DNA from 2 places in the Spirillospora sp. NPDC047418 genome. Region 2 is predicted to be linked to the other one. Evidence: predicted binding sites of a transcription regulator. Region 2 holds the regulator's gene; the other holds the start of a gene.
The links. The regulator HrcA, encoded in region 2, represses chaperone genes, less so after heat shock. The targets are predictions, from matches to a motif close to TTGGCACTCTCNNNNNGAGAGTGCCAA.
Positions count from the first base shown of each region.

Region 1: groES (co-chaperone GroES) is a predicted target of HrcA. The motif match lies at 1,910-1,936, and genes of this name have one in related genera.

Region 1 covers NZ_JBEYTW010000015.1:8,519-13,385, forward strand. The annotation lists gene groL (chaperonin GroEL) at 1-1,393, opposite strand, end outside; gene groES (co-chaperone GroES) at 1,478-1,786, opposite strand; gene ABZ806_RS12170 (THUMP-like domain-containing protein) at 2,022-3,254, shown strand; gene ABZ806_RS12175 (apolipoprotein A1/A4/E domain-containing protein) at 3,896-4,867, shown strand, end outside.
Region 2 covers NZ_JBEYTW010000007.1:78,484-83,350, reverse strand. The annotation lists gene dnaJ (molecular chaperone DnaJ) at 1-700, opposite strand, end outside; gene hrcA (heat-inducible transcriptional repressor HrcA) at 703-1,716, opposite strand; gene ABZ806_RS06380 (DUF3097 domain-containing protein) at 1,921-2,733, shown strand; gene hemW (radical SAM family heme chaperone HemW) at 2,730-3,938, opposite strand; gene ABZ806_RS06370 (hypothetical protein) at 3,969-4,409, opposite strand; gene ABZ806_RS06365 (hypothetical protein) at 4,571-4,867, shown strand, end outside.

The DNA.
Region 1 (4,867 bases), on a different contig from region 2:
AGACGACGACGTAGCCCTCCTGGCCGGCGTTCTCGGAGATCCAGCGCAGCGGCTCGGCCAGCGCGCGGCGGACGGCCTCGGCACCGGTGGCCTCGTCGCCGGACAGCCCGAGCGTGTCGAAGCCCTCCTTGGCGACGTGCACCAGCGCGCTGCCGCCGCCGGAGACGATGCCCTCCTCGATGGCCGCGCGGGTCGCCGAGATGGCGTCCTCCAGGCGGTGCTTCTTCTCCTTCAGCTCCACCTCGGTGGCGGCGCCGACGCGCAGCACGCAGACCCCGCCGGCCAGCTTGGCCAGGCGCTCCTGCAGCTTCTCGCGGTCCCAGTCGGAGTCGGAGTTCTCGATCTCGACCTTGATCTGGTTGACCCGCGCGGTGATCTCGTCCGCGGAGCCCTCACCGTCGACGACGGTGGTGGCGTCCTTGGTGACGGTGATGCGGCGGGCGCGGCCGAGGTCCTCCAGCCCGATGGAGTCGAGCTTCAGGCCGATGGCCTCGCTGACGACCTGGCCGCCGGTGAGGGTGGCCATGTCGCCGAGCATCGCCTTGCGGCGGTCGCCGAAGCCGGGCGCCTTCACCGCGACGGACGTGAACGTCCCGCGGATCTTGTTGGCGACCAGCAGCGCCAGGGCCTCGCCCTCGACGTCCTCGGCCACCACGAGCAGCGGCTTCTTGGTCTGCGCGACCTTCTCGGCCAGCGGCAGGAACTCCTGCACGTTGGAGATCTTGCCGTCCACGATGAGCACGTAGGCGTCCTCCAGGACGGCCTCCATGCGCTCGTGGTCGGTGACCATGTGCGGCGACAGGTAGCCCTTGTCGAACTGGAGGCCCTCGGTGAACTCCAGCTCGAGGCCCATGGTGTGGGCCTCCTCGACGGTGATGACGCCGTCCTTGCCGACCTTCTCGAACGCCTCGGCGATCAGCTCGCCGATCTGCGCGTCCTGCGCGGAGATGGTCGCGACGTGCGCGATCTCGCTCTTCTCCTCGACCTCGCGGGCCGACTTCAGCAGCTGGTCGGACACGTACTGGGCGGCCGCGTCGATGCCGCGCTTCAGCGCGAGCGGGGACGCGCCGGCCGCCACGTTGCGGGTGCCCTCCCGGACCAGCGCCTGCGCGAGGACGGTCGCCGTGGTGGTGCCGTCGCCCGCGATGTCGTTGGTCTTCGTCGCCACTTCCTTGGCGAGCTGGGCCCCGAGGTTCTCGTAGGGGTCCTCCAGCTCCACCTCGCGGGCGATGGTGACACCGTCGTTGGTGATCGTCGGCGCACCGAACTTCTTGTCGATGACGACGTTGCGGCCGCGCGGGCCGATCGTCACCTTGACGGCGTCCGCGAGAGCGTTGACGCCGCGCTCAAGAGCCCGGCGAGCGTCCTCCTCGAACTCCAGGATCTTCGCCATGCGGATACTCCTCTTTACGCGATCCGCCCCGGCCGCCCCGCCGAAGGCGGCGCCGACCGGGGCGGGTGCATCACGTCTCGGTGATTACTTCTCGATGACCGCGAGCACGTCGCGGGCCGAGAGGACGAGGTACTCCTCGTTGTTGTACTTGACCTCGGTGCCGCCGTACTTGCTGTAGAGCACGACCTCGCCGACCTTGACGTCGACCGGGACGCGCTCGCCCTTGTCGTCGACACGGCCCGGGCCCACCGCGATGACGGTGCCCTCCTGGGGCTTCTCCTTCGCGGTGTCCGGGATAACCAGACCCGACGCGGTGGTGGTCTCGGCCTCAAGCGGCTGGACGACGATACGGTCCTCAAGCGGCTTGAGAACAACCTTGGTGGCGGTCGTCACGATCTGACCTCCCCTTCGATTGGTCCTCGGCCGGCCACGGATGACCGGCCAGCACATGTGACAGAAGAGGCGACCCTGGACCGGCCTGCCGTCGCGGGTGCCAGACCGACCTTCGTCGCTGTGTTGGCACTCTCGCTACGAGAGTGCCAGTCATGGAGACTATTCCGTGCCCGGGAGCCCGTCAACACGGACACGGGCGCACCGGGCAGTGTTCACCGACCGCTAACTTCGCCCCATGGACATCGCGTCGTTCCGCGCCCTGCGCACCACGCCGGGCCAGGCACTCCTCGACGAGGTGGCCGCCGCGGACGTGCGCGAGGACGCCCTGCTCGCGACGGCGACGCGGCTGCGCGAACGGCACGATCCCGCGCTCGTCGCGGCGGCGCTCACGGAGGTGCGGCTCCGTGCACGGGCGCGGGCCAAGTTCGGGCAGGACGCCGACCGCATGTACTTCACGCAGGCCGGTCTTGAGCAGTCGACCCGGGCGAGCGTGGCGGCGCATCGTGCACAGCGGTTCGCCACCCGGCTGGACGGCGCGCGCGTGCTGGAACTGGGGTGCGGGATAGGGGCCGACCTCATCGCACGGGGGCACGCGGGCCTCTCCGGGGAGGGCGTCGAACTCGACCCGTTGACCGCCGAGGTGGCGCAGGCGAACGTGACCGTCTTCGGGCTGGACGCTCCCATACGCGTTGGCGATGCGACCAAAGTCACGGTGGACGGTTACGACGCCGTGTTCGCCGACCCGGGGCGTCGTACCGCGCGCGGCAGGGTCTTCGATCCCCGCTCTTATGAACCGCCGCTCAACGTCGTCCTGGATATGGCGGGGAAGGTGCCCGGCGCTTGCGTCAAAGTGGCGCCCGGCATTCCGCATGAGGCCGTCCCGGACGGCGCGGAGGCCGAGTGGGTGTCGGTCCACGGCGACGTCAAAGAGGCCGCGCTCTGGCTGGGGTCGCTCGCAGGGGACGTGGGGCGCCGGGCCACGCTGCTCTCGTCCGACACCGAGTTCTCGTCCGACACCGACCCGGAGGTCTGGACGCTGACCCCGCATGGGCTGGACGTCCCGGAAGTGCGCGCGTGGGGTCGTTACCTGTACGAGCCCGACGGAGCGGTGATCCGCGCCCATCTGGTGGGTGAGGTCGCAGGGCTGGTCGGCGGCGGGCTCGCGGACGAGCACATCGCGTACATCACGTCCGATCGGCTGTGCCCGACACCGTTCGCGTCCGCGTACGAGGTCGAGGACGTGCTGCCGTTCTCCGTGAAGCGGCTGCGAGCGGAGTTGCGGCGCCGCGAGGTCGGCGTGCTGACCGTCAAGAAGCGCGGCTCGGCCGTCGACGTCGACCGGCTGCGGCGCGACCTCGGCTTCGGCGGACGGCGGGCGGGCCGGGGCGGCGCGGAGCTGACGCTGGTGGTGACGCGGGTCGGCCGCGACCCGGTCGCCCTCCTCGTCCGCCCCGTCCCCACGGCTTGACGGACCCGCCGGACCAGGCCCCGGACCCGCGCAAAGCGGGCGCCCGCCGGCAACCGTGCCCAAAGATCTTCCGGCCGCCGGGCAACACCAAGCCGGGCCGGGCGACGCGCCACGGCGGTGCAAATCATCGGCGTTTTGCGGCATCGCGTTCACCAGGGATTGCGGGCGCCCGGCAAGGGCGCGGCGCCGCCCGGAAATCGGCGTGCCGAGACCAACGCACCCGAAAACGCCAAGGCAGGTTCAGCGGCCGGGACTTCGGCGCCATGAAATACCCTCCGAAATAGGGCCCGCGCCCGCCGGACGGGTTCGCGTTCCCGCAGCCGCGGGCCGGTCGCCGGCGACCACCGGCGGTTCGGGAACTGCGGATGTTGGACGAGATGTACGGACAGCGCACCACCGCGCCCCACCGCCCAGCACCGTCCACATCCCCACGATCACCGCGCTTGCCGCGAAGCGGAAAATAGCCCTGCGCCCGGCTATTTCTCGCTATTCACCCCAGCCGGATAACAGGCGCATTCCGCAGAACTCGCAATCTTCTCTGCTACCCGTTTTAGCGGCCCCTCACACGCACTACAGTGGCCACCTCAGAGATTCATTTGCCGTGCGTCATTTCGTCGCGCCGGCACACGAAGGAGCATCGGGTGGAAACGAATCACAACTTCCTGCAGACGGGGGGTCAACCGGTCTCGGATCGGATGCGGGAGTTGCTCGCCCGTGCGGCGCAGGACCACGTCTACGAACAGCGCTCACAGGGTCAGGTCCTCGACGAGATTCGGCAGCGGCTGGAAGGCATGGAGTGGCTGCTCCGCGAGGTCCGCGAGCGGGAGCTCAGCGGGCTGACCGGGCAGATCGAGAGCGTCCGCGGGCAGGTCGACGAACTGTCCGGCAAGCCCCCGGAATGGGCCGAAGGACTGGCCGAGCACATCGAGTCGTTCGGCGAGCGGGTCAAGCCCGTCGCCGAGCTGCCCGCGCTGTGGGCCGACGTCGGCGTCGTCGCGGAGAACGTCGACGAGGGCCTGACCCGGATCCAGGCCGTCCTCGACTCGGCGCAGCAGATCACCGACGCCACGCAGCAGGCGTCGCAGCGCATGGACGAGATGACCAAGCGGCTGGACAAGCTCCAGGGCAGCATGGAGGCCGCGTCCGTCCGCTTCAACCGGCTGGACAAGTCGCTCGCGGAGCTGGGCCACCGCTCCGAGCGGCTCGAGCATTCGATCAACGGGGTCACGGCGCGGGTCGATCAGGCGCTCGGCGAGATGGCCGAGCGGATGGAGCAGGGCCTGGAGGCGGTCAGCGGCCGGGTCGAGGGCGTCGGCGGCCGGCTCGACGGGCTGGACGGGCGGCTGGACGGCGTCGACGGCCGGCTCGAAGGGCTGTCCGGCAAGCTGGAGGGCGTGGACGGACGGTTCGAGAGCCTTGACGGCCGCATCGACGGGGTCGGCGAGCGGATCGGCCGGCTCCCCGCCACGCTGGAGATCGCCGAGCTGCACCGCACGCTGCGCGACCTCGCCGAGCGTCCCGCGGCCGAGTACGGCGACCGGTTCGACGCGCTGGAGAAGCACCTCGCCGAGGCGGTCGACCCGCTGATCGAGGAGCTGCGCGCCCGGCCGGAC
Region 2 (4,867 bases):
CCTCGCCGGCGAGCTGGATGTGGATGCCGTTCTCCACCCCGGCCGGGATCTTGACCTTGACGGTGCGCCGGGTGCGGACCCGGCCGTCGCCGGAGCACTCGGTGCACGGGTTGCGGATCACCGACCCGAAACCGCCGCACGCCGGGCACGCCCGCGCCGTCATGACCTGGCCGAGGAACGAGCGCTGCACCTGCTGCACCTCGCCCCGCCCGTGGCACGTCTCGCACGTGTCCGGGTGGGTGCCGGGCGCGCAGCCCGACCCCTCGCAGGCCGCGCAGGCGACCGCGGTGTCGATGGACAGCTCGCGGGTCGTGCCGAACGCGGTCTCGCCGAGGTCGAGCTCGACCCGCAGCGTCGCGTTCCGGCCGCGCCGCGCCCGCGACCGCGGGCCGCGCGACGTCGACGTCCCGAAGAAGGCGTCCATGATGTCGCTGAACGGGAACCCGGCGCCGCCGAACCCGCCGGCGCCCGCACCGGCCCCGGACGCGAACGGGTCCGCGCCGAGGTCGTACATCTCCCGCTTCTTGGGGTCGGAGAGCACCTCGTACGCCTGGGTGATCTCCTTGAACTTCTCCTGGGTCTCCGGATCCGGGTTGACGTCCGGGTGGAGCTCGCGCGCGAGCCGGCGGTAGGCCTTCTTCACCTCGTCGGCGCTGGCGTCGCGCCGGACGCCCAGGGTCGCGTAGTAGTCGTTCGCCACTTTCACGACCCCGCCAGGATCTGTCCCACGTAGCGTGCCACTGCCCGTACCGCTCCCATCGTGCTGGGGTAATCCATGCGTGTAGGCCCGAGCACTCCAAGCCGGGCCAAGGTGAGGTCGCCCACCCCGTAGTCCGCGGCGACGACCGAAGTCGATCTGAGGCCCAGGTCGGGATTCTCGGTGCCGATCCGCACCGTAACTGTAGAGGAGTCTCCGGTCTCGCCGAGCAGCCGCATGAGGACGACCTGTTCCTCAAGGGCCACCAGCACCTCCCGCAGGCTCGCGGAGAAGTCCACGGCGGCGAGGTTGGCCGCCCCGGCGAAAACGATCTTCTCCTCGTGGTTCTCGACGAGCGTCTCCAGCAGGACCGACAGCACCGACGCCGCGACCGGCCGCTCGTCCGGGCCCACCTTGTCCGGCAGGTCCGCGACGGCGGTCGGCACGTCGCCGAGGCCGAGTCCGTCCAGGCATGTGTTGAGCAACGCCCGCAGGTGCCCGATCGATTCCTCGGAGATGCCGGCGGGCGTCTCGATGACCCGCTGCTCGACCCGGCCCGTGTTGGTGATCAGCACGAGCAGCAGCCGCTGCTCGGCGACCGGGACGAGCTCGACGTGCCGCACCGACGAGCGCGTCAGCGACGGGTACTGGACGACGGCGACCTGCCGGGTGAGCTGCGCGAGCAGCCGCACCGTGCGGCCGACGACGTCGTCGAGGTCGTAGGCGCCGGACAGGAACGTCTCGATCGCGCGCCGCTCGGCGACCGACAGCGGCTTGATCGTCGACAGCCGGTCGACGAACAGCCGGTAGCCCTTGTCGGTGGGGACGCGCCCGGCGCTGGTGTGCGGCTGGGCGATGTAGCCCTGCTCCTCCAGCACCGCCATGTCGTTGCGGATGGTCGCCGGCGACACCCCGAGGTTGTGCCGGTCCGTCAGGGCCTTCGACCCCACCGGCTCGTTGGTGGAGACGAAGTCCTCGACGATGGCGCGCAGGACCGCGAGTTTCCGGTCGTCCAGCACGGCGTCACCTCCCTCGTCCGGCCGGCCTCCCGCCGCTGGCACTCCTTACTCCTGAGTGCCAAGTGTACGGCCCCGGAGGCCGATCGGCGTGCCCGCGCACTCCCCGCACGGCTGCGTGATCCTATCCACATCGGGCGCGGGCGCCACGCCGAGGGACGAGGGGCGACGCCGCGCGGCCGCCGCGCCGGGTTAATGTGCGGACCCGTGCGCAGTAAGAACTACGGAAACGACGTGCTCGCCGGCGACTGGCGCAGGCCCCGCAAGGGCCAGATCCCCGAGATCCCGGCCGAACCCGGGCTGGTCGCGGAGGACCCCGGCAGCGGCTTCTGCGGCGCCGTGGTCGGCTGCGACAAGTTCGGCGTCACCCTGGAGGACCGGCTCGGCAAGCGCCGCGTCTTCCCGCTCACCAAGGCGGGCTTCCTCATCGACGGCACGCCGGTCACGCTGGTCAGGCCGGCCGCCGGGCCGCAGGGGCCGGCGCGGTCGGCGTCCGGCTCCGTCGCCGTCCGGGGCCTGCGCGCCCAGGTGGCCAAGGAGAGCCGCATCTACGTGGAGGGCCTCCACGACGCCGAGCTGGTCGAGAAGATCTGGGGCCACGACCTGCGCGTGGAGGGCGTCGTCGTGGAGTACCTCGAAGGCGTCGACGACCTGCCCGCCATCGTCGAGGAGTTCGGCCCGGACGAGGACCGCCGCCTCGGCGTCCTCGTCGACCACCTGGTGGAGGGCTCCAAGGAGTCCCGGATCGCCGCCCGGGTGTCGTCGCCGCACGTCCTCGTCACCGGGCACCCGTTCATCGACATCTGGGAGGCCGTCAAGCCCGCCGCCGTCGGCATCCGCGCCTGGCCGCGCATCCCGCGCGGCGTCCCCTGGAAGGAGGGCGTCATCGCCGAGCTCGGCTGGGGCGACAACACCGGCGCCGCCTGGAAGCGGATCCTGAACTCGGTGAACACCTACACCGACCTGGAACCCGCCCTCCTGGGCCGGGTAGAGGAGCTCATCGACTTCGTCACGGTCTAGGTCAGGTCGCGGACGACGGCGTCTCCCAGGAGGCGGCCCTTGAGGGTCAGGACGGCTCGGCCCTCGGCGTAGTGGGCCGGGTCCAGCAGGCCCTCGTCTACTGCTCTGCGGGCCGGCTTGTCGGCCAGGAGGTCGGTGGGGCAGCCCTGGGCCAGGCGCAGTTCGAGCATGATGCGCTCGATGTGGCGGTCTTCGTCGGTGAGGATCTCCCTGGCGTGGGCGGGCGTCGTGCCCCCGGCCAGGCGGGAGGCGTAGGCGGCGGGGTGCTTGACGTTCCACCAGCGGGTTCCGCCGACGTGGCTGTGCGCCCCCGGGCCGACGCCCCACCAGTCGGCGCCCGTCCAGTAGAGCATGTTGTGGCGGCAGGCGGCGGAGGGGTCGGCGGCCCAGTTGGAGATCTCGTACCAGTGCAGGCCGCGGGCGCTCAGCGTCTCGTCCGCGATGAGGTAGCGGTCGGCCATGGCGTCGTCGTCGGGGGCCGTCAGTTCGCCGCGCCGCACCTGGGCGGCCAGCCGGGTGCCCTCCTCGACGATGAGCGCGTAGGCCGAGACGTGGTCGGGTTCGCAGGCCAGGGCCGCCTCCAGGGAGGCCCTCCAGTCGTCGTCGGATTCGCCCGGCGCGCCGTAGATCAGGTCGAGGTTGACGTGCTCGAAGCCCGCCCTGCGCGTCCAGTCGACGACCTGCGGGACGCGTCCGGGGGTGTGCGTGCGCTCCAGGACGGCCAGGACGTGCTCGCGCGCGCTCTGCATCCCGTACGAGATCCGGGTGAACCCGGCCTCGCGGAGCCCCGCGATGGAGGACTCGTCCACCGACTCGGGGTTCGCCTCGGTGGTGACCTCCGCGCCCTTCGCGAGCCCGAACTCGGCGTCGACGGCGGCCAGGATCCGGCCGAGATCGCCCGGCGGGAGCAGCGTCGGGGTACCGCCGCCCACGAAGACCGTGTCGACCGGCAGGTCGGCGTCCCCGAGGACGCGCCGCGCCATCCGCACCTCGCCGATGGCGGTGTCGGCGTAGGAGTCGCGGCTCGCGCCGGGGCCCAGTTCCGTCGCCGTGTAGGTGTTGAAGTCGCAGTAGCCGCACCGGGTCACGCAGAAGGGCACGTGGACGTAGAAGGCGAAGGGCCGGCTCCCCAGGCCGGTCAGGGCACTGGCGGGCAGCGCGCCGTCGAGGGGGACGGGATCACCGTCGGGAAGCGTGGAGGGCACCCGTCAAGTCTGCCCCCTCCCGGCGCCTGCTCAGACCTCGTCGAGCTTCGCGCGGAGCCAGGCGGGGATGTGGGCCTCCGTGCGGGGGAAGCGGTCGAGGTCCAGGGCGTAGGCGGACGGGGTGAGGGGCGGGTTGAAGTCCGGTTCCCCGTCGTAGTCGAACTCGGCGCTGAACCGGCCCGAGCGCTCGATCTGCAGGCGCGCGGTGAACCAGGCGCCCTTGCCGCCGCGGTACATGACGCGGCGCAGCTCGTCCATCCGGCCGATGGCCTGCCCCGGCGGGATGGCGGTGCGGCGCCCGCCGGCGGCGTCCTCGACCTCGAACGAGGCGCTGTCGATGCCGACGGTCGCGCGGAACTCGAAGTCCAGCCGCTCCCAGCCGTCGGGGGCGGCGGAGCGCAGCGCGCGGACGGCGCCGTTCACCGTCTCCCGCTCCTTCGCGGAACGCAGAACCTGCTCGGGGTGGGTCACGCTACCTCCGGGAGGTCGGGTCGGGACCGGCTGGCCGCTGCCTCCGACCGTACCGACATGAGGGCCGAGGTCGAGCAACCCCCGCCGTGTCGTCCGGAAACGGGCCCCCGGGCGGCCGGAATGGAGCGTGCCGACCCTCTTGGGCGGATAGTGTCGTCGTGATGGTGGACGAGGGCGGGACGGAGCGGGGACGCGCACCGGCGCGGGTGCTGCTGCAGGGCGAGCCGGACGGCTGGCACTGCGTGGTGGTCGACGGCGCGGGCGGCGAGCGGCGTGCGGACCTCCCCGGCGCGGGGACCCGCTGGTCGACGGGCGGGCGCGCCGACCCGGAGCCGCCGTGGTGGTACCGCAGGCTCGCCGAGACGGCCGAGGGGCTGCGGGAGGCGGTCGCCGAGCGGCTGACCGACACCACGTTCCGGACGCTCGGCGTCGAGGCCGTGATCACCTGGTTCGCGGTG